Regions from separate parts of the Shewanella goraebulensis genome, predicted to be linked through region 2. Evidence: predicted binding sites of a transcription regulator. Region 2 holds the regulator's gene; each other region holds the start of a gene.

Region 1 (8,354 bases), 1.0 Mb from region 2:
AATCGACGATATTTGGCAATTTACAGGTCTACTTGTATCAAGCTGTTAACATTTGCAGACCATTCTTTAGACAAAGCTAAAACAGAACCTTCAAAACAAGTTGATGCTTTCATAAACAAAAAAGCATAAAAAACTATACTCAATTAATTTACAGTGCTTTGAACCAGATTTTAATAAAAAACGATGTCTCATAACTCGTTAATCGACATCGATATTTATACTATGCCAAACCTTCAACAATCCCTCAAGCCATAAAGCAACAGACTTTAATTGTTGATGAAATAACGTAACTCAAATCACTTTATTAATCTCATTTCATTAATAACGCTTAACTTAGTTATTTCATCAATCTTTGCTTGGCAATATCGCTTTAGAGTTTTTATCTATGTTTAATTAGTTTAAGCGTTCACTTAACCAAGGTTGAACCAATGCTAAAGCATCATCGAGCTTCTCTGGCTGAGTACCACCAGCTTGTGCCATATCTGGACGTCCACCGCCCTTACCGCCAACCTGCTGTGCAACCATAGCAACTAGCTCACCAGCTTTAACTTTACCGACTAAATCTTTACTCACACCGGCAATTAAGTTCACTTTGCCTTCGTTTGCTATACCTAATACGATAATTGCCGAGTTAAGCTTTTGCTTCAGCTCATCTTGCAACCCACGTAATGATTTAGGATCAACACCCTCAAGCTTTTTAACTAATACTTTAACGCCGTTAAGCTCAATCGCTTCGCCAGCGATATCAGCACTTGCAGCAGCAGCCAGCTTATCTTTTAACTGCGACATTTCTTTTTCAAGTTGTTTCACTTTATCAAGCTGAGCTTTTAGTTTAACAACCACTGAAGCCGAATCTGACTTTAATAGTGAGGCCGCTTTATCAAGTTGCGCTTGTTGTTCAGCGACATACGCCATCGCAGCAGCACCTGTAACTGCTTCAATACGACGAATACCTGCAGCAATACCACCTTCAGAAGTGATTTTGAATAAACCAATATCACCAGTACGGCCTACGTGAGTACCACCACATAGCTCAATAGAGAAATCTCCCATTGTTACCACACGTACTTCACTGTCATATTTTTCACCAAACAAGGCCATTGCGCCCTGCTCTTTGGCTTCATCAATTCCCATAACCGCAGTTTTTAACTGATGATTACGACGAATTTGAGTATTTACCATATCTTCAACTTGCTTAAGCTCTGCAGCGGTAACAGCTTCAAAATGAGCAAAGTCAAAACGTAAACGTTCAGGGTTAACCAAAGAACCTTTTTGATTTACATGAGTACCTAATACATTGCGAAGAGCAGAATGTAATAAGTGGGTTACTGAGTGATTTAATTGCGTGCGGTGACGTAATTTCTTATCCACTTCTGCCGTAACAGTTTGGCCAACAGTTAAAGTACCTGAGGTTAACTTACCTTCATGACCGAAGGCTTGACCAAATATTTGAGTATCAGCAACTTTGAAAACATTCTCATCAATAGTCAGTTGACCTTTATCACCAACTTGGCCGCCTGATTCTGCGTAGAACGGCGTATTATCTAGTACGATAACAGCTTCTTGTCCTGCGCTAAGTGACTCTACAGCAACACCTTCAACGTAAATTGCAGTTACAGCACCTTGACCATTTAATTCGGTATAACCACAGAATTCAGTCTCACCTTCGATTTTCAGGCCACTATTATAATCAGTACCAAAGTTACCAGCTGCTTGTGCACGGCTTCTTTGTTCAGCCATTGCTGCTTCGAAACCTGTTTCATCAACGGTAATATCACGCTCACGGCAAACATCTGCAGTTAAATCCACAGGGAAACCATAAGTGTCGTATAGTTTGAACGCAGTTTCGCCATCAAGCACCTTGGTGCTTAACTGATTTAATGCGGTATCTAAAATGCCTAAACCACGTTCTAGCGTTCTAGCAAATTGCTCTTCTTCTGCTTTTAAAGATTTTTCAATTATCGCTTGCGCTTCAACAAGACCCTTACCTGCATCACCCATCACTTCAATCAGTGTTGGAAGTAACTTATAGAAGAAAGTGTCATTGGCACCAAGCTTGTTTCCGTGACGTACTGCACGGCGAATGATACGACGCAGAACATAACCACGGCCTTCATTCGATGGCATAACACCATCAGCGATAAGGAAAGAACAAGAACGAATGTGATCAGCAATTACACGTAATGATTTATTCTCTAAATCTTCAACGCCAATGATCTCTGCCGCTTTTTTAATTAACGCTTGGAAAATATCAATTTCGTAGTTTGAATGAACGCCTTGCATAATTGCAGCAATACGCTCGATACCCATACCAGTATCAACAGATGGTTTTGGTAGCGGCTTCATTTCACCGTCAGCTTGACGGTTATACTGCATGAATACGATGTTCCAAATCTCAATAAAGCGATCGCCATCTTCTTCAGGCGTGCCAGGACGGCCGCCCCAAATGTGCTCACCATGATCATAAAAAATTTCAGAACATGGACCACAAGGGCCTGTATCACCCATCTGCCAGAAATTATCTGATGCATATGGTGCACCTTTATTGTCGCCAATACGGATAATATTTTCAGCAGCAACACCAATCTTTTTATTCCAGATTTCAAATGCTTCATCATCTGTATCATAGATAGTGACGCATAACTTCTCTGTAGGTAATTTCAATGTTTCAGTTAGGAAGTTCCATGCGTAAGAAATCGCTTCTTCTTTAAAGTAATCACCGAAGCTGAAGTTACCTAACATTTCGAAGAACGTATGGTGACGAGCGGTATAACCCACATTGTCTAAATCATTATGTTTACCACCAGCACGAACACAGCGTTGTGACGTTGTCGCACGTGTGTAACCACGGTTTTCTAAGCCAAGAAAAGCTTCTTTAAACTGGTTCATACCAGCATTAGTGAATAATAACGTTGGGTCGTTATGAGGTACTAAAGAGCTACTATCGACAACTTGGTGTCCGTTGTTACCAAAATACGCTAAAAATGCGCTTCTTAATTCTGTGGTGGTCTGAAACATGAAATCGCCCTAAATGGATAAATTCTATTTATCATGAAGCTGTATATCAGCTCGAATATTGGCAACATTATATACTTAAACAAACTGAAGGTGCGAGAATCTAGCGGCTTAGATTAGCGATTTTATTACATTGAATGGCGATTGAGTTAATCGGCTATTCAATTTTGCTCACGTAGATACCATGAAAAATGACTAAATAGCTTATATTTTGACAACTAAGACAGTGCAGCTAATAGTGATTTCACGGAGATGATAAAAAAAGAACATAAAAAATCGCGATGGGCATGTGCCTATCGCGATTAAGATATTTGCATCAAGTGGCTAGCAATTCGCCTTTAACCAAAGTTTAGAAAACTTAAGTTAAACTAAACTTAAAACACTTCACCAGTTTCTAAGTCAATGTTTTCATCAGACTCAGCAGGAGCTGCATCTTTTTCTTTGCTTAGTAGCATTTGACGTAAGTTAGCTTCAATCTCTTCAGCAATTGCTGGGTTCTCAACTAAATACTTACCTGCATTCGCACGGCCCTGACCAATTTTATTGCCTTGGTAGCTGTACCATGCACCTGCTTTTTCAACAAGCTTATGTGCTACACCTAAATCAACTAATTCCCCTGTACGGTTAATACCTTTTCCGTAAAGGATTTGGAATTCAGCTTGTCTAAATGGCGCAGCAATTTTGTTCTTAACCACTTTAACGCGGGTTTCGTTACCCACTACAGCATCGCCATCTTTAATTGCACCAGTACGACGGATATCTAAACGAACAGAAGCATAAAACTTAAGTGCGTTACCACCTGTTGTGGTTTCTGGGTTACCAAACATTACACCGATTTTCATACGGATTTGGTTAATAAAGATAAGCAAAGTATTTGATTGCTTAAGGTTACCTGCCAGCTTACGCATTGCTTGGCTCATCATACGTGCCGCTAGGCCCATATGTGAATCACCAATTTCACCTTCAATTTCAGCTTTAGGAGTCAATGCAGCAACTGAATCGACAATGATAACGTCAACCGCGCCAGAGCGAGTTAATGCATCACAAATCTCAAGCGCTTGCTCTCCAGTATCTGGCTGAGAACATAAAAGGTTATCAATATCTACACCTAAATTCTTAGCATAGATAGGATCAAGAGCATGCTCGGCATCGATAAAGGCGCAAGTTTTACCTTGGCGTTGCGCTGCAGCAATCACTTCAAGTGTTAAGGTTGTTTTACCTGAAGATTCTGGACCGTAAATTTCTACGATACGACCCATAGGTAAACCACCAGCACCTAATGCAACATCCAATGAAAGCGAACCAGTAGAAATAGTTTCAACATCCATTGTGCGATCAGCGCCCAATTTCATGATTGAACCTTTACCAAATTGCTTTTCAATTTGACCTAGTACGGCGTTTAGCGCTTTCTCTTTATTTGGATCTGCTTTCATTCTCTTTATCCCTTTAAGGTGACTCAGTTCGGCATGCGAACTTGGTAACGAATAAATTTGTCTGTCTAACAATATGAGCTCAGTATACTGTATAATCATACAGTATCAATAGTTACTGTATACTTTTTTGACATTAATTGAGCCACAATAAAATAAAACCTTAAAAATCAATGGTTAGATGTAGATATAAATTTTTACCATCAAAACTCACTCACAAAAAACCACTGTATATACAGGTAGAGGATACTGTAAACATCTGAGATATAAACTATTTAACTTGTTTAAAATTCCACTAGTTAACCCTTTAAACACGACTGTATGAAGATAGCTTATTGGGAATCAAACTAATTATTGTTAAGATGAGCGCCGTAAACAATTCCGTGTTAAAGCCAGATTAAGAGCAACGACTTAATGACCGTAAATGAAGACCCAAGTTTAGAAAAGCATACCCCAATGATGCGTCAATATTTAACGCTAAAAGCACAGCATCCTGAGATGTTGTTGTTTTATCGTATGGGGGACTTTTATGAATTATTTTATGAAGATGCCAAGCTGGCTTCTGAATTACTTGGGATTTCACTTACAGCACGAGGTAAAAGTGGTGGTAATGCGATTCCGATGGCAGGCTTACCCTATCATGCAGTTGAAGGTTACCTCGCAAAACTGGTTCAAATAGGACAGTCTGTCGCCATTTGTGAGCAGGTTGGCGATCCTGCAACGAGTAAAGGCCCAGTAGAACGTAAAGTTGTACGAATCGTAACGCCGGGGACCTTAACCGATGAAGCTCTGCTACAAGAAAGACAAGACAATTTACTTGCTGCTGTTTATCAAGGTAAAACTGGCTACGGCTATGCGACCTTAGATGTGTCATCAGGTCGCTTTGTGGTTGTTGAACTTGAAAATGCAGAAACGTTGGAAGCTGAATTACAGCGCACAAGTCCAGCAGAACTACTTTACAGCGAAGACTTGGCTGATCGTCACTTAATCGAAAACCTTAAAGGAATAAGACGCAGACCTGAATGGGAATTTGATTACGATACTAGTATTCAGTTATTGCTAGAGCAGTTTGGTACTAAAGACCTACACGGTTTTGGCATAACAAACGCAAGGCTGTCGCTGCAAGCTGCTGGCTGTTTGATGCAATACGTCAAAGACACCCAAAAAACGTCTTTACCACATATCAATAGCATCACCATGTTTAATCAGGCTGATACTATTATTCTAGATGCTGCCACAAGACGTAATCTTGAGTTAACAGTTAACTTGTCAGGATCTCGGGATAACACACTTGCATGGGTATTAGATAAAACGGCTACACCGATGGGCAGTCGAATGCTGCAACGCTGGATCCATCAACCCCTTCGAGATCAACAGCATATCAGCCAACGCCAACAAGCCGTTGCAGAATTGATTGAAACAGGTTTATACGCCGATTTACACCAGCAATTAAAAGCCCTTGGCGACATTGAACGTATCATGGCTCGTTTGGCGATACGCAGTGCACGTCCTCGAGATTTTGCACGACTACGCCAAGCATTAGCATTATTACCTGAGATTCAACAAACCTTAAGCCATTGCAATCAAGATGAAGTAAAGCGATTAGCTGGGTTACTTGGTGAATTCCCTGAACAACAACAGCTATTAGAAGCGGCCATTGTAGATAGCCCACCTATGCTTATTCGTGACGGCGGCGTTATTCGCACTGGCTATAATGCACAGCTCGATGAATGGCGTGGTCTTAGTGAAGGTGCTAATGATTATTTAGTGCAAATGGAAGCCCGTGAAAAAGAGCAAACCGGGATAAACACCTTAAAAGTCGGCTATAACCGCGTCCACGGTTATTACATTGAAGTAAGTCGGTTACAATCAGATCAAGTGCCACTGAGTTATCAACGTCGCCAAACCCTAAAAAATACTGAACGCTATATCACTCCAGAGCTTAAAGAGTACGAAGAAAAAGTCCTTTCAAGCCAAGGTAAGGCTCTGGCAATTGAAAAACAACTTTGGGAAGAGTTATTCGATCTACTCTTACCTAAATTACACGAATTACAGCAATTTGCTCAAGCGGCTTCAGAATTAGATGTACTGAGCAACTTTGCAGAACGAGCTGAAACCTTAGGTTATCATTGCCCTCAAATCAGCAATGACATCGGAATTAATATTGAAGCAGGTCGTCACCCTGTTGTCGAATTAGTCAGCCAAGCACCGTTCATTGCTAACCCGGTTGTGTTAGCACCAGAGCGACGTATGTTGATTGTTACTGGTCCGAATATGGGTGGTAAATCGACTTACATGAGACAAGTTGCACTAATCACCTTAATGGCTCATATTGGCAGCTTTGTTCCTGCACAAAAAGCGGTTATTGGTCCTATTGATCGCATATTTACCCGTATTGGCGCATCTGACGATCTTGCCTCTGGTCGCTCAACCTTCATGGTAGAAATGACTGAGACAGCCAATATTCTTCATAATGCGACGTCAAAAAGTTTAGTGTTAATGGATGAAATTGGCCGCGGAACATCAACCTATGATGGATTATCTCTTGCTTGGTCAGCAGCGGAATACTTAGCCGAAAAAGTGGCAGCATTAACGTTGTTCGCAACCCACTACTTCGAATTAACCCAATTACCTGAACAGATGATAGGTGCTGCCAACGTACATTTAGATGCTGTTGAACATGATGACACGATTGCCTTTATGCATGCTGTTCAAGAAGGTGCTGCGAGTAAAAGCTACGGCTTACAAGTCGCATCTTTAGCAGGTGTTCCAGCTCATGTGATTAAAGCCGCTAAACAAAAACTGCATATGCTTGAAAGCAGAGACTTGGCAAACACTCACCAAGTCCCCATTCAAGAAGCCCTTAATCTGACAATGCCAGAGCCACAATCATCAGCAGCCACCGAAAAGCTCAGCCAAATTAATCCAGATGATTACAGCCCTAAACAAGCACTAGACATGCTTTACGAGCTTAAAAGACTAGCCAGTTTGTAAATAAGGTTACTTTCCAAGTGAAACAAAAAAGCCGCTACGATAAACTTTAGCGGCTTTTTGCTGTCATTAACTCGGAGTTAAAAGACCTACTTTTCAAGGGATTTTAATGCATCAGTATCAACATCTTTCATCACTTCACGCTCTAATGCATGTTGCGCAGCTAAGTCATTACTTTTCTTTTGTTGTTGTAGTTTTTGCTGCTCAATACTCATTCTGACTTGTCGTTGAATTGACTCTTGCTCTGTTTCGCACTGCCTGAAACCATCACTCCAACCTTGAGCATAATCAGCTTCTTCATTAAAACGTTTAACGTCTTTTTTGAATTCATCAAACAAACTGCCACCCGCTTTATTACCACTATCACAACCATCTTGAAAACCATCAGCATAGGCCAAAGGATAACCTTGCTCAATCATACTATCGCGAGTACTTTGACAAGCAGAAATAATAAATAAGCTTAGTGGTAATAAGATTAAAACGATTTTTTTATTCATAAAAAACCTCATATGACAGAATCAATAAATAATAAAAAAGGGCATAAATGCCCTGTTTACTTTGAAATTTTAAAAGTGTTAACTTCTAAATAATGCTTCAACAGACAAGCCTTGAGCACCTAAAACATCTTTCAATCGTTTCAATGCTTCTACTTGAATTTGGCGAACACGTTCACGTGTTAATCCAATTTCAGCACCAACATTTTCTAATGTAGATGGTTCATAACCGAGTAAACCAAAACGTCTTGCTAGCACTTCACGTTGTTTGGTATTTAACTCATTTAGCCATCCTACTATTGAATTAGATAAGTCTTCATCTTGTACTTTATAATCTGGCCCAACAGAATCATCATCAGCAATCACATCAAGTAAGGCTTTATCGTTATCACCACCTAAAGGGGTATCAACTGAGGTGATTTTT
Region 2 (8,354 bases):
CCCATATTACCACCTTGAGCAATAATATCGTTGAAATGACTGCGAGGAATATTACCCATGGTTGCCACTAACCAGCAGCTATAAATCACTAACGCGATAAAGGTACCAATACAGATGGCTTTAATAATTAAATTAGGCTGCTTGCCGTAATACTTAACTAAACTTGGCACATTGCCATGGTAACCAAAACTGGTTAAACCAAATGGAATGGCAGCTAAAATATAAGGTGCAAAACTCGCTTCGCCATCAGGCACTAATAACTTAACGCTATCAACATCAATGAGCAGATTACCGACTGCTAAAAAGAAGGTAATGATCATGCCGCCCAGCATCACAGTAGTAATGCGATCGACTACCTTAGTACTGATCATCACAATCGCCGCCAAGACTAGCGCAAACACTAAGCCAGCAATACTTTGTGGCAAATGGATTCCCATACCGGAAAGCGTATGGTTTACGATTGAACCACCGCCACTGATGTAGGCGTAGGTGAGAATATAAAGCACGAAGGTAATCGACAGGCCGTTAACAATACGCCAAAACTGGCCTAAGGTAACTTTGGTTAAGGTGTCAAAACTATCACCTGGTTTAAAGTGTAAGTTAGTCTCAAGCAACATTAAGCCAGACACCAACATACAAAACCAAATACCTATCAGTACTGCGATTGAGTAGCCAAACCACATACCGGCACTGACGACAGGAAGGGAAAACATGCCAGCACCGACCGTGGTACCAGCAATAATCATTGCGCCGCCTAACAAAGATTTATTTTTCGGCTGCGTTTGTGTTGAACTCATAAAGTTATTCGTTACCCATGTTCCATAGTCACACTGTCGACTATGGTTTTACGAACAGATAGTCGCAACATACCATTGGCATGATCGCGGATTCGGATGACAGCAAATTGATTGTCACTACCCGATAAGTGCCCTAATTCTTTTAATTTTACACTCAAATTATTGTAGAGTTTTTTATCATAAAACTCTGGCGCAGTAATTCCGTGTAAAGCACCTAAACGCTGAGCTAGCATGTGGCTCGCGCTTTCTAGATCTGAACGTTCAATATCCGGTTTGTAAGCCAGTAAATTAAAGATAATCGCGTAACGTTGTAATGTCTCACTGACAGTTTCAGACAATAACATTAACTGGGTAATATTACCTTGATTGACTTCAAACTCAGTTGTTCCGGTAATTAGCCCTTGCTCAACAAACAAGTCTAAAACATGATCTACATAAGCTGGTAAATCTTCAATCCCCATAAACAATTCTGCTTTTAGTAATGGGTAAAAATCATTGACGATGCTATGGATCTTCTCACGGCTATGTTCTTCGTATTGCACTAAACAACTAGCAATTAACGAAGGTACGGCCATCAAGTGAATAATGTTATTACGGTAGTAACTCATTGCAATGACAGCATGCTCTTCAATCGCAATAATTTCACCAAGCTGATCGCTAGTTGAAGTGAACTTTTTAAGCGACAAACATTGTTCAACCACTTCAGTAGGGTTACCTTCCGCCACTGAGGTATAACCGGTATAAGGCACCTCTTTTAATAGCTTAAGATATAAACCTAGCTGTCTTTCAAGCTCACCGCGCTCCAGCGCATTTTGCTCAGAAGCCAATAACACCATACTGGTTAGTGTGACTGAACTAGCCGCAGCAGCGCTATTAATGTTAGTCATCACTTTATTGGCAAGTGTATTTACCGCTGGGGTTAACCAAGTTGGTTTTTGCTCAGGATCTTGAGCAATTTCTTCGCGCCAATCAGGTGCTTGCTGGTTTAAGAATTGCTGCACGTTAATTGGCTCACCAAAGTTCACATAACCTTGGCCAAAGTTACCTAATTTACGCAGTGCACCAAATACCTGCCATACCGATTCTTTTTGCTTTTTCTTACCGCTTAATTCTTTGTGATAAGTCGATACTTCCATCACGTGATCGTAGCCTAAGTAAACTGGCACCAGCGTTACAGGGCGCTCGATACCTCGTAGTACACTGTTCACTGTCATTGCTAACATGCCAGTTTTAGGCGCAAGCAAACGGCCTGTACGTGAACGACCACCTTCAGTGAAGTACTCAACTGAATAGCCTTTGGCAAATAGTTGATCTAAATACTCTCTGAATACTGCGGTATAAAGCTTATTACCGTTAAAACTACGACGGATAAAGAAGGCACCACCGCGGCGGAACATCGGCCCTGCAGGCCAAAAGTTCAAGTTAATACCAGCCGCAATGTGCGGAGGAACCATCCCTTGATAATAGAGGATATAAGATAGTAATAAGTAATCCATGTGGCTACGATGACATGGCACATAGACAATTTCGTGACCATCATGATGCAGTTTACGAACTTGCTCAGCACTCTTAATGCTAATGCCGCTGTATAACTTGTTCCATAACCAAGTTAAAAAGCGCTCTGCAATACGAATCAGGTTATCTGAGTAGTCAGCTGCGATTTCATCTAAATATTCAATGGCCTTTTCACGCGCCTTTTCTTCAGAAATCTTCTTGTTTGCTGCTTCTTCTTGAATCGCTTTGGTGATCGATTCAGATTTGAGTAACGAGTTAAACATGGCTTGACGGTTAGGCAACTGTGGCCCCGTCATCACTTTACGTTGACGTCGGAAATGCACGCGGGCAACACGAATTAACTTGTGAGCAATGCTGACATCAGTACCGTGTTCATCGGCCATATAACGTAAAGACATGGCATTTGAGAATTGAATAAAGTTATGACGACCTAAAAATAAAATCATTAGCCACTTGCGTAGCCAAGTCGGATTTTCACGCTCAAATACTGCAGCTGTCATGGTGTCATCTTCTTTACCCGGGATACGTCCCCAATAAAGGCTAACTGGCACCAATTGAATATCTAACTGCTTATTCTTTTGGTGTAAGTCGAGTAATTTGGTGAAGTTAGCAACAAACTTCTCGCCACTATGACGTTTGCCAAATAAGGGTTTACGGCCTTCAACACACACAATTCTTGGCGTGTTCAGCCCATCGATGTCCAAACGCTCATAAGGACTAGGTAGATTGTACTTTGCAGTAATTTCATTTAGTGCCGCGATATCACTCAGCGACTCTGTCTTCATGACATAGACCACTGGTTTTTCAGGATCTAGGTTTAAGTCAGCGAACGGATCTTGAGGTACAACAACACTGTGTACCATTAGTTTCTGAATCCAACGCAACGATTTAGCAATGATAGAATCTGGTTTTAGCATGAGTATTCGCATTATCAACAACGATTTATTGCGCATAGGATACCAGAATCTAGGTGGGATTCACTAACCTGCGTATATGTAGTTAACAATTAAGCATCAAACTAAATCCCTTTAAGGCTAATTATATAAGCAAATAAGTCGCTTATTTATACTTATCAAAAGTGAACATCAGTACTGTATAAATATACTGTATCGACAAAAAACCGAATCATTTGTTTATCAATGTTAATTTAATCAAAATAAATCCCCCTCCAACAGCAACAATATAAATAACTGTTTTTAAACAAATTTAAATTTTGCCAATCTGTTAAAAATGAACTTTAATCGGTATCATCCTTAAAATTCATTGGTTAATACTTGCACGACCAAGGATACTGTATATAATGACAGTCACTGTATAAAAAAACAGGAATCAACATGAGACCTTTAACGCCACGACAAGCTGAAATTCTAGAACTAATTAAATGTAATATTGCCGAGACAGGTATGCCACCAACTCGTGCAGAAATTGCCACTAGATTAGGCTTTAAAAGTGCTAATGCTGCTGAAGAGCATTTAAAAGCACTTGCTAAAAAAGGTTGTATCGAAATTATTCCTGGTACTTCACGCGGCATTCGCATGATTCAGGAAGAAGAGGAAGTCGAAGAAGGATTACCGCTTATCGGTCAGGTTGCGGCTGGTGAACCTATCCTCGCAATGGAACATGTTGAACAGTACTTTCAAGTCGATCCTGAAATGTTCAAACCTAATGCTAATTTCTTACTACGCGTTCGTGGCGACAGTATGAAAGATATTGGCATTATTGAAGGTGACTTATTGGCTGTGCACAAAATGCAGCAAGCCAAAAATGGACAAGTTGTCGTAGCTCGTGTTGACGATGATGTCACCGTTAAACGTTTTGAAAAGAAAGGCAATGTTGTTTATCTGCATGCAGAAAATGAACAATATTCGCCGATAAAAGTCGATTTAACTTGCCAGAGTCTCACCATTGAAGGACTTGCTGTTGGCGTTATCCGAAATGGAGGTTGGTTATGAACACATTATTAGGTAATGCACCACGTCACCCTGGCTTGTGGGTAGACATGACATCAGCCACAGCGCCTGTTAAACAAGGTATTGAAACCAAACAAAGTGCTAATCAAGGCATCACTGAGCTAACCCAGTTATGCAGCCAGTTAGCAGTGTTAAGCCAACAAGGCCGTTGGATTGTATTAATTAATCCACCACATATTGGCTATAAGCAAATATTGGCCAATGCCAATGTTCGTATGGATCGAGTATTGCTTGTTCATACCAAAGATGAAGTTGAAACACTTTGGGCAATGGAAAAAGCACTAACAAGTGGTACTTCCAGTGCGGTTATTACATGGACAACACCATTAGATGCTCGCGATAATCGTCGCATTCAGTTAGTCGCTAAAAGTGCTTTGGCACAAGGTGTAATCATTGAAGATGTAAATACTCACTTACATGATGAACATATGAGCGACAATACTTTAGCAGCACCATCACGGTTAAATTTATCTGCTTTCCACTAAACTAATCTCTCTTAAAAAAGCCCTTCATTACTGTGAAGGGCTTTTTTTACGCCTTTTTTCAGCAAATTAGATGATAAAGTGATCTTGATCAATATTTAATCTCCAAGTAATGTAGTTAACAAGAGGCTAACAAATTGTTATCACTCTTGAGTTAGTAAAACGATAAGAAGCTACAAAACGCTGTAAAGATTGTGCTGGTACCATGCGGTATAGAAAGCCTTGAATAAAAAGCGTCAATTTAAGAATTGAAAAGTTCAGTATTAGGTACAAGTGTGGCCACCATAACCCAATAAAATAATCGAGTATTGATACTCGCAGCCACCGTGTACTTTGAAGTGATCAAACTTTTTCGGGAATTAGAGAAGTTTGCATAGAGCAGAGTATTACTGTGTGACTTTTCCTTGTTGTTATTGCAAATCGCAATTGGCAGAGGAGTGGTCTTGTGAAGCGATTGTTGTATGGATTAATGGTGCTGCTATTTGCAGTGCCGCTTGCTGCGGCTGATATGCCGCTTAACATGACACAAGGTGTGACAGAAATCAGTGGTAGGGTTTATGACCTCCATATGATTATTCTATATATCTGTTGTGCGATTGGTGTTGTGGTCTTTGGGATCATGATTTACTCGATGATCTATCACAGAAAATCTAAAGGCGCTAAACCTGCCGATTTTCATGACAGTACCAAGGTTGAAATAGCATGGACTGTCGTGCCATTTATCATCCTTATCGGTATGGCAATTCCTGCCACTAAAACTCTGATAGCTATGGAAGATCCTAGCGATGCAGATTTAACCATTAAAGTTACCGGCTCTCAGTGGAAGTGGCATTACAGCTATTTCAATGAAGACGTCGAGTTCTTCAGTTTGCTTTCAACTCCAGCAGATCAAATCCAAGGTTCTGCTGAAAAAACTGAAACTTACTTGCTAGAAGTTGATAAGCCGCTCGTATTACCAATCAATCGAAAAGTGCGTTTCTTAATGACCAGTGATGACGTTATTCACTCATGGTGGGTGCCTGCTTTTGCGGTTAAAAAAGACGCTAATCCAGGTTTCATTAATGAAGCATGGACACGCATTGATAAAGTTGGCACCTACCGCGGCCAATGTGCTGAGTTGTGCGGAAAAGATCACGGCTTCATGCCTATTGTGGTCGAAGCACTTTCTGAAGCCGATTATGACCAATGGTTACTTGACCAAAAGCAGCTAGCTGTCGATGCTAAAGCTGCTGCAGAAGCCTCGCTTTCGCAAACACTCACATATGATGAGTTAATGGCTCAAGGTGAGCAAGTCTATATGGGCGTTTGCGCCGCATGTCACCAACCCAATGGTGCTGGTCTTCCTGGTGTTTTCCCATCTCTTATTGGTAGCCCTCTGATTAAGGGGCCTGTTAGCGATCATGTTGATATTGTGGTTAACGGTAAATCAGGCACTGCGATGCAGGCATTTGCTAAACAGCTTACTGCAACTGAAATTGCTGCAGTTGTGACCTACGAGCGAAATGCTTGGGGTAATGACTCTGGCGATGTAGTGCAAGCCGCTGATATCAATGGTGGCGGTTCTGCGGCAAGTTCAGCGGATTCCGCTACTGACCAAGCCGCAACGCCTGTGACCCTTCCTGCTGAAATTAATCCTGAAAATGTTGAACAAGCCGTAACCGAAGCCGCTGCAGAAGTTGTGAAAGAAGTTAAAGCTGAAGTCGTACTAGATGATTTAACCATGGATGAACTCATGACCATGGGCGAGCAAGTCTATATGACCAATTGCGCTGCATGTCATCAGGCTGCAGGCACAGGATTACCGGGGGCTTTCCCTTCATTAATCGGTAGCCCAGCTATTACAGGACCAGTTGAAGGACACATTGAAGTTGTTGTCAATGGCAAGGCTGGTACTGCAATGCAGGCATTTGGTTCTCTACTCACACCGCAACAACTCGCAGCAGTGATTACTTATGAGCGTAACGCTTGGGGTAATGACTCGGGAGATGCTGTACAGGCTTCTGACGTTGATGGTCATGGAAAGTAAGGGATTAAAATGAGCACTATTACACAAGATACAACCGAAGCTCATGATGGTCATTCTCACGATGACCATGGCCATGATGATCACCATCATGGCGCGCCGAAAGGCATCATGCGCTGGATTTTAACCACTAACCATAAAGACATCGGCTCATTATATTTGTGGTTTAGTTTTCTAATGTTTCTCACGGGCGGTGCAATGGCGATGGTTATCCGCGCCGAATTGTTCCAGCCGGGTTTACAATTAGTTGATCCAAACTTTTTCAACCAAATGACCACAGTTCACGGACTTATCATGGTATTTGGTGCCGTTATGCCAGCCTTTACCGGCTTAGCTAACTGGCTTATTCCTATGATGATTGGTGCGCCGGATATGGCTCTGCCTCGAATGAATAACTGGAGTTTTTGGATCCTACCATTCGCGTTTGCCATTCTATTAAGTTCGTTATTTATGGAAGGTGGCGGCCCTAACTTTGGTTGGACGTTCTACGCTCCACTCTCAACGACCTACAGCCCTGATACCACTGCACTATTTGTATTCTCAGTACACATTATGGGAATAAGCTCAATTATGGGCGCGATCAACGTGGTCGTGACAATTGTGAATATGCGTGCACCAGGTATGACTTGGATGAAGTTGCCACTGTTCGTATGGACTTGGTTAATTACCGCATTCTTATTGATAGCGGTGATGCCAGTGCTTGCAGGCGCAGTGACCATGGTATTAACCGATAAATACTTCGGTACCAGCTTCTTCGATGCTGCAGGTGGTGGCGACCCCGTCATGTTCCAGCACATTTTCTGGTTCTTCGGTCACCCCGAAGTTTACATTATGATTTTACCCTCATTCGGTATTATCTCAGCGATTGTGCCGACCTTTAGCCGCAAAAAGCTATTCGGATACTCCTCCATGGTTTACGCCACCTCAAGTATTGCGATTCTGTCTTTCTTGGTGTGGGCGCATCACATGTTTACCACGGGCATGCCAGTATTTGCCGAGTTGTTCTTCATGTATTGCACTATGCTCATTGCGGTGCCCACAGGGGTTAAGGTATTTAACTGGGTTGCGACGATGTGGCGTGGCTCAATAACCTTTGAAACCCCAATGTTGTTTGCAGTTGCCTTTATTATTCTGTTCACAATTGGTGGATTCTCTGGATTAATGCTGGCGATTACACCTGCGGATTTCCAATACCATGATACTTACTTTGTTGTGGCGCATTTCCACTACGTACTAGTAACGGGCGCAGTGTACTCCATTATGGCCGCAGCTTATTACTGGCTGCCGAAATGGACAGGCCACATGTATAGCGAAACCTTAGGCCGCTGGCATTTCTGGTGTAGCACTATTTCAGTCAACGTGTTGTTTTTCCCAATGCACTTCTTAGGACTTGCGGGTATGCCGCGTCGTATTCCTGATTATGCGATTCAATTTGCTGATGTTAACCAAATTGTCTCAATTGGTGGGTTTGCATTTGGTTTATCACAACTTATCTTCTTAGCCGTTGTTATTAAGTGTGTTCGAGGCGGTGAGAAAGCTGCGGATAAACCTTGGGAAGGCGCTGAAG
Region 3 (8,354 bases), 890 kb from region 2:
ACAACCCACCGCCGCAGCTAAACAAGTCGCAACAAATACTGCACCTTGATCCATGCCTGCATCCGCTAACATCATCGGATTTACAAAAATAATATATGCCATGGTTAAAAAAGTTGTAATACCCGCGATCACTTCTTGTTTTAAATTTGACTGGTTTTCTTTGAGTTTGAACAGTTTCTCTAACATGAAACTTAAATCCTTGAAAAGGGAATTGAACGAATTGGGGTCAACCTTATTTAGCCTCTTCAAAATACTAAAGAATAAAAAGATGACATTTTAATGACGAGGATTATAGGTATTTATATGCCGTATAGCCATATTCACAATATAAACACTCATATTTGCTAGCAAGACAATTTAATCGTTTGATTCGCTTGAGTTCGTGATAGACAGGCAAAAAAAAGCCTACTCAATGAGTAGGCTGACAAGTTAACAAGTTTTCCGGTATGGGGATGGGAAAACTGAATCACAATAAAGTGATAAAACTTCAAAATAAACTAGCAATAGAGAACTAGCTTACTGTTGTCTAAGATCGCCGTGAGGCGACAGAAAAAAGGGTTGATACGGGTAAAACTTACAATCAAGGATGGGTTAGCCCTTGAAGGTCATGGCATATAAACCACCTGCTAAAGCATCAGAACTTAACCAAGTGTTTTGCCAATAAATATATTGATTGCCTGTATAAGACATAGTAAATACTCCAAATAAAGTTGTTTAAAACCTAGTCTTGCTGGGCTCGGTTCCTTGGAACTTACTTTTCTCAATCCATTGAGACAACTTACTTACTCGATTCCTTGGAGACTTTATCCTTCCTGGATGAACTAGAATTGAAAAGCACCGTGCTCTTCAACGAGAGTAATAATACCAAAATGTAATTTTATTACAAGTATTATTTAAAAATAATTTAAAAACAGCCAAAAAAGAAACTAAATTACATTTAAAGGACTGTAAAAATACCAGCGGCTTTGTTACTTACGCAACAGAGCCACTATATATAGTGTTTGGTTAAACTTTAAGCTACCACAGGTTAGATTGTAACCTTATGTAATAAAGTTACCAACGGTGAAGCAGTAGGTTTACCGTATAAAGGGTGGCCTTCTGTGGCACTACCCGCAATATCAATATGTGCAAAAGGCAGAGGGGTTTGCGATTGAGTCCCATGTTCAGCTAAACCCGATGCATTAATCAAAAAAGCAGCAGGATATTGATGTCCGCGGGCTGTTATAGCAGATGGTCCGTTATTCGATGACAACAATTCACCTTGCCCTGATATATTGTTTACTTTAGCAAAATCATCATGACGAAGACGAGAAAGCTCAACCGACTCCCCCCATTGATCTGCAATTGCCGCAATACCTTCACCAATGCCCATCTGCTTTGACACCGCATTTTCAACTACTGCAGTATAACCGCCATAACAGCGCACTACATGACCTGTTAATGTAGCAACTGAAAATAGTTGCGGGTTCACAGCTGTTACCGCCTTTAATCTTAAATGTGATAATAAATCTGCTAACACTAAACGCCCTTCAGCATCAGTGTTACCAATTCTGACTCGAACACCTGCATGACTATTGATAATTTCATCAGGTACAAAAGCATCACTGCCAATACTGTTTCTAACCAAACCAAGCTCAGCAATAACACGAATACCTTTAGGCTTTAAAATCGATAAGGTTTTCATAAGTCCAGCAACGGCTGCTGCGCCGCCTTTATCTCTGCTCATGCCAGCCATCCCGCCAGCGACCTTAATATCTGCACCACCGGTATCGTAAATCACGCCTTTTCCTGCAAATAAGAAGGTTTTTTCAATTTCGCCTTCTGATGCATATTCAATTTTAACGACTCGAGGTTGATGTCTTGGAACACAAAATGACGCTCGTCCTACTGCGCACAACAGAGGGTAATCACGCTCAAGCTCCTCTTGTTCCTCAACAACTGATACACTCAAGCCGCTGCCTTCAAAAGCATCAACGCAATAGTCAGCAAATGCTGGTGCAGCCATTCTTTCTGGTTCAGTTCCGCATAAGTCACGAGCAAGTACTTTGCCGCTTTCAAGTGCATTGAGTAACTCACTGCAAGATTGAGTCACCAATAATCCTATATTAATCATTGCTGGTGAGCTTTGTTCAGCTTCGCGATACTCAAGTGATTGCCATAACTCTTGGCCGCAAGCTAAAGCCGAAACTTGCTTGGCATATTGATAACGAGTATCACTATGTTCACTGACCACAAGTAAAGGTTTAACTGAACCAGCGGCTTTAGCTATGGCAATACCTTCTCGGGCAGCTTTAGCAAATACGGTCACGTCACTATATTCGTTTTCAGCATTGATCACCGGCGATACAATTAAACGACCGCCAGCAAGTCCTGGGGCTAATAATAATGTTGCGCTGCGTCCAATACGTTGATCAATTTGTTTAGCATGATTGGCGAGTAGCTTGATTTCATCCTGCGCTACATTGTCTAAATTAGAAGCGACAACAATCACGGCATCCCAGCCATGTCCTTCAAAAATTGCTTCATCACTCTGAACGTCTACTAGATCCACTTGAAACATGAGCCTTCCTTTTTAGTATTTTTTATTAAGGTATGAACAGTCTGCTTTGAACAATAAATAATAGCGAGTAACCATCATCAAAGTATATAAATTTAAAACCTTACGAGGGTTAATATTTATTTACATATATTTGATAAAGAGCAAACAATCAAATGGCCACAGATCACAGTCAAACTTGCTTGATATGCTAGACTGTTGACCATCTATTCCCACCTCAAAAACAAATAAGGGAGTCTTCGTGACAGCGATCAATCAATTATATCCTCAGCCTCTATGGCAATGGTTTGAACAGATTTGTTCAATTCCGCATCCTTCAAAATTCGAACAAGCATTAAGTGAACATATTCAGCAATGGGCTAAGTCAAAAAGCTTAAGTGTTGTCGAAGACAAAGTGGGAAACCTCATCATTAAAAAGCCTGCTTTTCCAGGTATGGAAGATCGTAAAGTTGTGGTACTTCAAGCCCACATAGATATGGTGCCGCAAAAAAACGCCGACAAAGAACATGACTTCGAGAAAGATCCCATTGAAGCATACGTTGATGGCGAATGGGTTAAAGCCAATGGCACGACCTTAGGTTCAGATAATGGTATTGGTATGGCATCAGCTTTAGCAGTGCTTGGCGCAGATGATATCAAACACGGCCCATTAGAAGTGTTACTGACCATTGATGAAGAAGCCGGTATGACTGGCGCTTTCGGTCTTGAAGCAGGCATGTTGGATGCGGATATTTTAATTAATACCGATTCTGAACAAGAAGGCGAAATTTACATGGGTTGCGCAGGCGGTGTTGACGCTCAATTAAGCGTGCCAATGTCTTGGCAAGCCCCTGAGCAAACCAACGCAAGCTTTAGCTTGACCTTATCAGGGCTTAAAGGTGGTCACTCTGGCGTGAACATCCATTTAGGTCGCGGTAATGCCAATAAGTTACTTGCCCGCTTCTTATTTAGCTACGCTGATGACCTTGCTCTAGAGCTGGTTAATTTCACTGGCGGATCACTACGTAATGCCATCCCTCGTGAAGCCAGCATTAGCTTTATGTTACCAAGTGACAACCAAGCAAACCTTGAACAAGCGATAAGTGAGTTCCAAGCAATTGTACGCGCAGAATTATCAATTGCCGATCCAGATATGCTGCTAACACTTGCAACAGTGGATGCGCCAGAAAAAGTCATGAGTGAAGATGCGCAAAACACCTTAATTGATTTACTCCACGCATGCCCTAACGGCGTAATGCGCATGAGTGATGAAGTTGAAGGCGTAACTGAAACTTCATTAAATGTTGGTGTTATCAACACTGAAAATGAATCTGTTGAAGTGTTATGTCTAATCCGCTCATTAATTGATTCAGGTCGCGTTGAAATTGAAACTCAATTAACTGCACTTGCCAATCTTTCAGGTGCAAGTATTGGGCTATCTGGCGCTTACCCTGGTTGGAAGCCTGATAATAACTCCCCTGTTATGGCCATTGTTCGTGATACTTACAATGACATCTACAAAAAAGATCCTACTATCATGGTCATCCATGCAGGTCTTGAATGTGGACTATTTAAAGAGCCTTACCCAACAATGGATATGGTCTCGATTGGTCCTACGATTCGCTACCCACACAGCCCAGATGAAATGGTTAACATCACCACAGTGGGTCAATACTGGGAGCTACTATTAGCTGTACTAGAACGTATTCCAGCTAAAGACTAGGTTTCGAATTAGAATTCAATTAAAAGGCTGCCATTTGACAGCCTTTTTTATTAGCAAGTTTTCAGTCACCTTAATCTTAAAAGTTTAAATCTAATTGCTCACTACTACGTGATTGTTCAGCAGTTTCAATTACAATATCAGCAAGTCCAACGGAGACGCCCACCAAACGGATCCCCCTGCCATTAGCTCGCTCTAATGCTTGTGTCAGTAGCTCTTGAAATAAATTAACCGAAATCTCATCACTTCTATGCTCAATCGTGGTTTGTTTAAAATCATTAAACTTAAGCTTCACCACTTGTTTATGGATCTGTCTGTCTTTAGCACTTCGGTGCACCCTAGCAATCAACTCTTGAATAAGTTGTGGCATGACGTTATTACATTGCTCAAGAGTGAAAATATCTTGCGCAAGTGTCGTTTCAACCCCTACTGATTTTCGAATTCTATTTGGACTAATCAATCGATTATCAATACCTTGAGAACGCTCTATTAAAACACCACCAAACTTACCAAATGCCGTAATTAACTTATCACTTGGGTACTGCTGCACATCGGCACATGTATTCAGGCCTAATGCGGCCAACTTAGCCGAGGTAACTTTACCTACTCCTGGAATTTTATTTAATGTCAGAGGCTTAACAAAATCTGCGATGGCATCAGGCGGGATCACATACTGGCCATTGGGTTTATTTAAATCAGACGCTATCTTAGCTAAGAACTTAATCGGAGCAACACCTGCCGATGCTGTTAAGCCAGTCACGTCAAAAATCTCTTTACGAATGGCCTCTGCAATCAATGTAGCACTGCCCTTACACTCCTTACAATCAGTGACATCAAGATAAGCCTCATCTAACGACAATGGTTCAACTAAGTCAGTGTAACGATGAAAAATTTCACGAATTTGCACAGAAACAGATTTGTATACATTCATACGCCCAGGCACTAATGTAAGATTTGGGCACAATTTAAGTGCCTGGTAACTCGACATGGCAGAGCGCACTCCAAATTCACGCGCTTCATAATTGCAGGTACTGATGACACCTCTACGATCACTTCTCCCACCTACTGCTAAGGGCTTACCTCGAAGCTCAGGAAAGTCGCGCATTTCCACTGCGGCGAAATAACAATCCATGTCGATATGAATAATTTTTCGTACTGAGTTTGTCATCGTTAATCTATATCTGTTGCTGAGTCATCATTAGTTTGAGTGTTGTTCCATCAGCTATTGGTGTGGCTGACTTATCCGATGCAGCTTATTGGTCATTAGCGCTGTAGCATCTTGTGTAATGTCTGGCTTAGTTAATAACTGGATACTAGTGCCCACTAAGCGACTAAAAGAAGATAATAGCCAAAACATAGAAGTTTGTACACAAAACACTGTATATAAAAACAGTATCACTATTTATTGTTCAATGAGTTAATTATAAGTTTCTGTTTTAGTTGGTATCAGTTATTACCCCTCAAAAAATATCTACAAAAAAGCCAAACTGAAAAATAGACACAAAAAAGCCCAACATCGTTGGGCTAAGTATGATGACTTCGCGCGGCAAGCTAGTTTTTAATTAGCTGCCTGATAGAAAACTACATTTTTGTCTGTAGGTAATTCTGTAAACCAACGCGATCAATCAGTCTAATTTGTTTTTCTAACCAGTACATGTGATCTGATTCAGTATCATCAAGTAATACTTCTAAGATTTCGCGAGTTTGGAAGTCTTCTTTGGCTTCACATAGCGCTATCACTTCACGTAAATGATCTGCAACTGCGTATTCATAGTTTAGGTCGTTCTTCAGCATTTCTTCAACGTCTTTACCGATGTTTAATGCTTCACGGCTTGCAACATCAGGTGTGCCTTCAAGGAACAAGATGCGCTGAACAAGCTTAGCAGCATGGGCCTTTTCATCATCAGACTCATGAAGAATACGCGTGTATAGTTCGTCAAATCCCCAATCTTCATACATGTGAGCATGTACAAAGTACTGGTCCATAGCCGACAATTCACCGGTTAATAGTGCGTTAAGCGCTGCAATGACTTCTGGATTACCTTTCATGTTAATTTCCTATTAATCTTTAATTTGTGATTGAAGGTAGTTTTGAATACCTGTTTGATTGATCAATTCTTTTTGAGATTCAATCCAATCTAGATGTTCTTCTTCATCTTCGAGTAAATCTTCTAATAAGTCGCGGCTAACATAATCGCGCTCTGCTTCACACAACTTGATAGTTTCACGCAATACCACTAATTGTTCAGTTAGCGCTTGCTCATCACAATCAAGCATTTCTTCACAGTGCTCACCAATACGTAATTTGTCTAACTGTTGTAAGTTAGGCAGGCCTTCCAAAAACAATACACGCTCAATTAACTTGTCAGCATGTTTCATGTCTTGAATCGACTTTTTGTATTCTTTTTCATTGAGGTTTTCTAATCCCCAATGCTTAAACATGCGCGCATGCAAGAAATATTGGTTAATTGCAGTTAACTCACAAGTCAGCACACGGTTTAGCTGACTAATTACTTTTGGATGGCCTTTCATGATTTTGTCCTTTAAATGCAAGATTGATCTGGATCAATTTCCAACAGAATAGTACATACGTTCACAAAACACAAATATCGTTTAAAATCATGACCTTAGTTATTGATAATCATTATCATTATAACTTAGGTTATTAACTAGGTTCATAAATTCCTGATGCTAACTATCTTCAATAGAATCACGCCTCTATGGAAAAACGTCAATTATCAAACATGCGTAAAATCACAAAAATCAGTGAAATTGTTAATTGAAAACACCTCAAAATAGTTTTGTAAAGTTTGTATCTAACTGCATAGTTATTTCCTGAAAAAAAATCCAGATAAGCAAAAGCTCATCTGGATTTTATTTTTGACACCTTCTTGTTAAAGAAAATGCCAATAGAATTTTTCACTAGTCCACTGTGCCAATAACATGGCTAAAAGTGATTAAATGATGCGATTTTGATTTAACTTTGCTTCTCGCTCAGACTCAGCCATACGGCGTTTACGTTTATCACATGGGTCATCGCAGTCACAAGCTTTTTCAATACCTAATACACCTAAACCACCGCAGCTGCCTTCAACTGCTTTTCTCTTGATGATATAGCCAACAGACATCAATAGAAAAAATAATAACAACACAACGAACGCTGCAATAAAGGTACTCATAATGTTCTCCAACTTTTTCTTCTGATCTGGAAATATCGCATAGTGAAACTCATCGTCTTAATTTTGTCGCATTTATTGAATGTACGGTGCAAATGCTTCACTGTAAAACACATCATAATCTTCACCATCTTTTTCAATCAGCATCACTGGTAAGTGCTGATCGTGTGCCAAAGCTAATGAAGCCTCAGTACCTAACACCATCATAGCAGTCGCATAAGCATCTGCAGTCATACTGCTAGGGTGCAAGACAGTAACAGAGGCTAGCTTATGCTTAATTGGATACCCTGTGCGAGGATCGATTAAATGCGAAAAGCGTTCGCCATTTTCTTCGTAATAAATTCGGTAGTCACCAGATGTTGCCAGTGCCATGTTCCCTGGTTCAACAACTTGTTGAACCGACGCCCCTTCTGTTGAAGGTTTTTCAACAGCGATACGCCAAGGCGCACCATCATCTTTAACGCCTTTAACGCTGATTTCACCACCGATTTCGACTAAGTAACCTTCTACTTGGTACTTATCTAGTAAGTTCGCTATTTTATCGACACCATAGCCTTTGGCTAATGATGATAAATCGACATATAAATCAGGGTTAGTTTTAGTCAGTTTTAATCCATTAATAGTAAAACCGTTAATATCGGCTTTGGCTTTCACTCTTTCAATGGTTTCTGCGCTTGGTATTTCAGTTGGACGTTTATCTGGCCCAAAACCCCATAAATTGACTAATGGGCCTAGGGTAATATCAAGTGCGCCATCAGTAACATCATAGAGTCGTAACCCTTCTTTGAAGACTTCTATCGTATCTTCTGAAACGGTAATACTTTGATTAATTCCAAGCTGATTAAATTTTGATAATTCAGATCTCGGCCTATAAGTCGACATTTGATCATTCACCAACTCAAGCGCAATATCGATTTCAGCT

The links. The regulator LexA, encoded in region 2, represses DNA repair genes until DNA is damaged. The targets are predictions, from matches to a motif close to TACTGTATNNNNATACAGTA.
Region 1: a site for LexA is predicted at 4,534-4,553, ahead of recA (recombinase RecA). Genes of this name have one in related genera too.
Region 3: a site for LexA is predicted at 5,632-5,651, ahead of dinB (DNA polymerase IV). Genes of this name have one in related genera too.

Annotation. Positions count from the first base shown of each region.
Region 1 is NZ_CP126972.1:3,637,225-3,645,578, forward strand. It holds gene alaS (alanine--tRNA ligase) at 394-3,018, opposite strand; gene recA (recombinase RecA) at 3,390-4,448, opposite strand; gene mutS (DNA mismatch repair protein MutS) at 4,860-7,439, shown strand; gene QPX86_RS15460 (hypothetical protein) at 7,526-7,933, opposite strand; gene rpoS (RNA polymerase sigma factor RpoS) at 8,012-8,354, opposite strand, start outside.
Region 2 is NZ_CP126972.1:4,645,358-4,653,711, forward strand. It holds gene mtr (tryptophan permease) at 1-797, opposite strand, end outside; gene plsB (glycerol-3-phosphate 1-O-acyltransferase PlsB) at 809-3,229, opposite strand; gene lexA (transcriptional repressor LexA) at 3,647-4,264, shown strand; gene QPX86_RS19595 (cell division inhibitor SulA) at 4,261-4,767, shown strand; gene coxB (cytochrome c oxidase subunit II) at 5,210-6,790, shown strand; gene ctaD (cytochrome c oxidase subunit I) at 6,800-8,354, shown strand, end outside.
Region 3 is NZ_CP126972.1:3,751,697-3,760,050, forward strand. It holds gene QPX86_RS15895 (NCS2 family permease) at 1-186, opposite strand, end outside; gene QPX86_RS15900 (M17 family metallopeptidase) at 1,028-2,560, opposite strand; gene QPX86_RS15905 (aminoacyl-histidine dipeptidase) at 2,799-4,259, shown strand; gene dinB (DNA polymerase IV) at 4,336-5,424, opposite strand; gene bfr (bacterioferritin) at 5,838-6,305, opposite strand; gene bfr (bacterioferritin) at 6,318-6,788, opposite strand; gene nqrM ((Na+)-NQR maturation NqrM) at 7,214-7,435, opposite strand; gene QPX86_RS15930 (FAD:protein FMN transferase) at 7,508-8,354, opposite strand, start outside.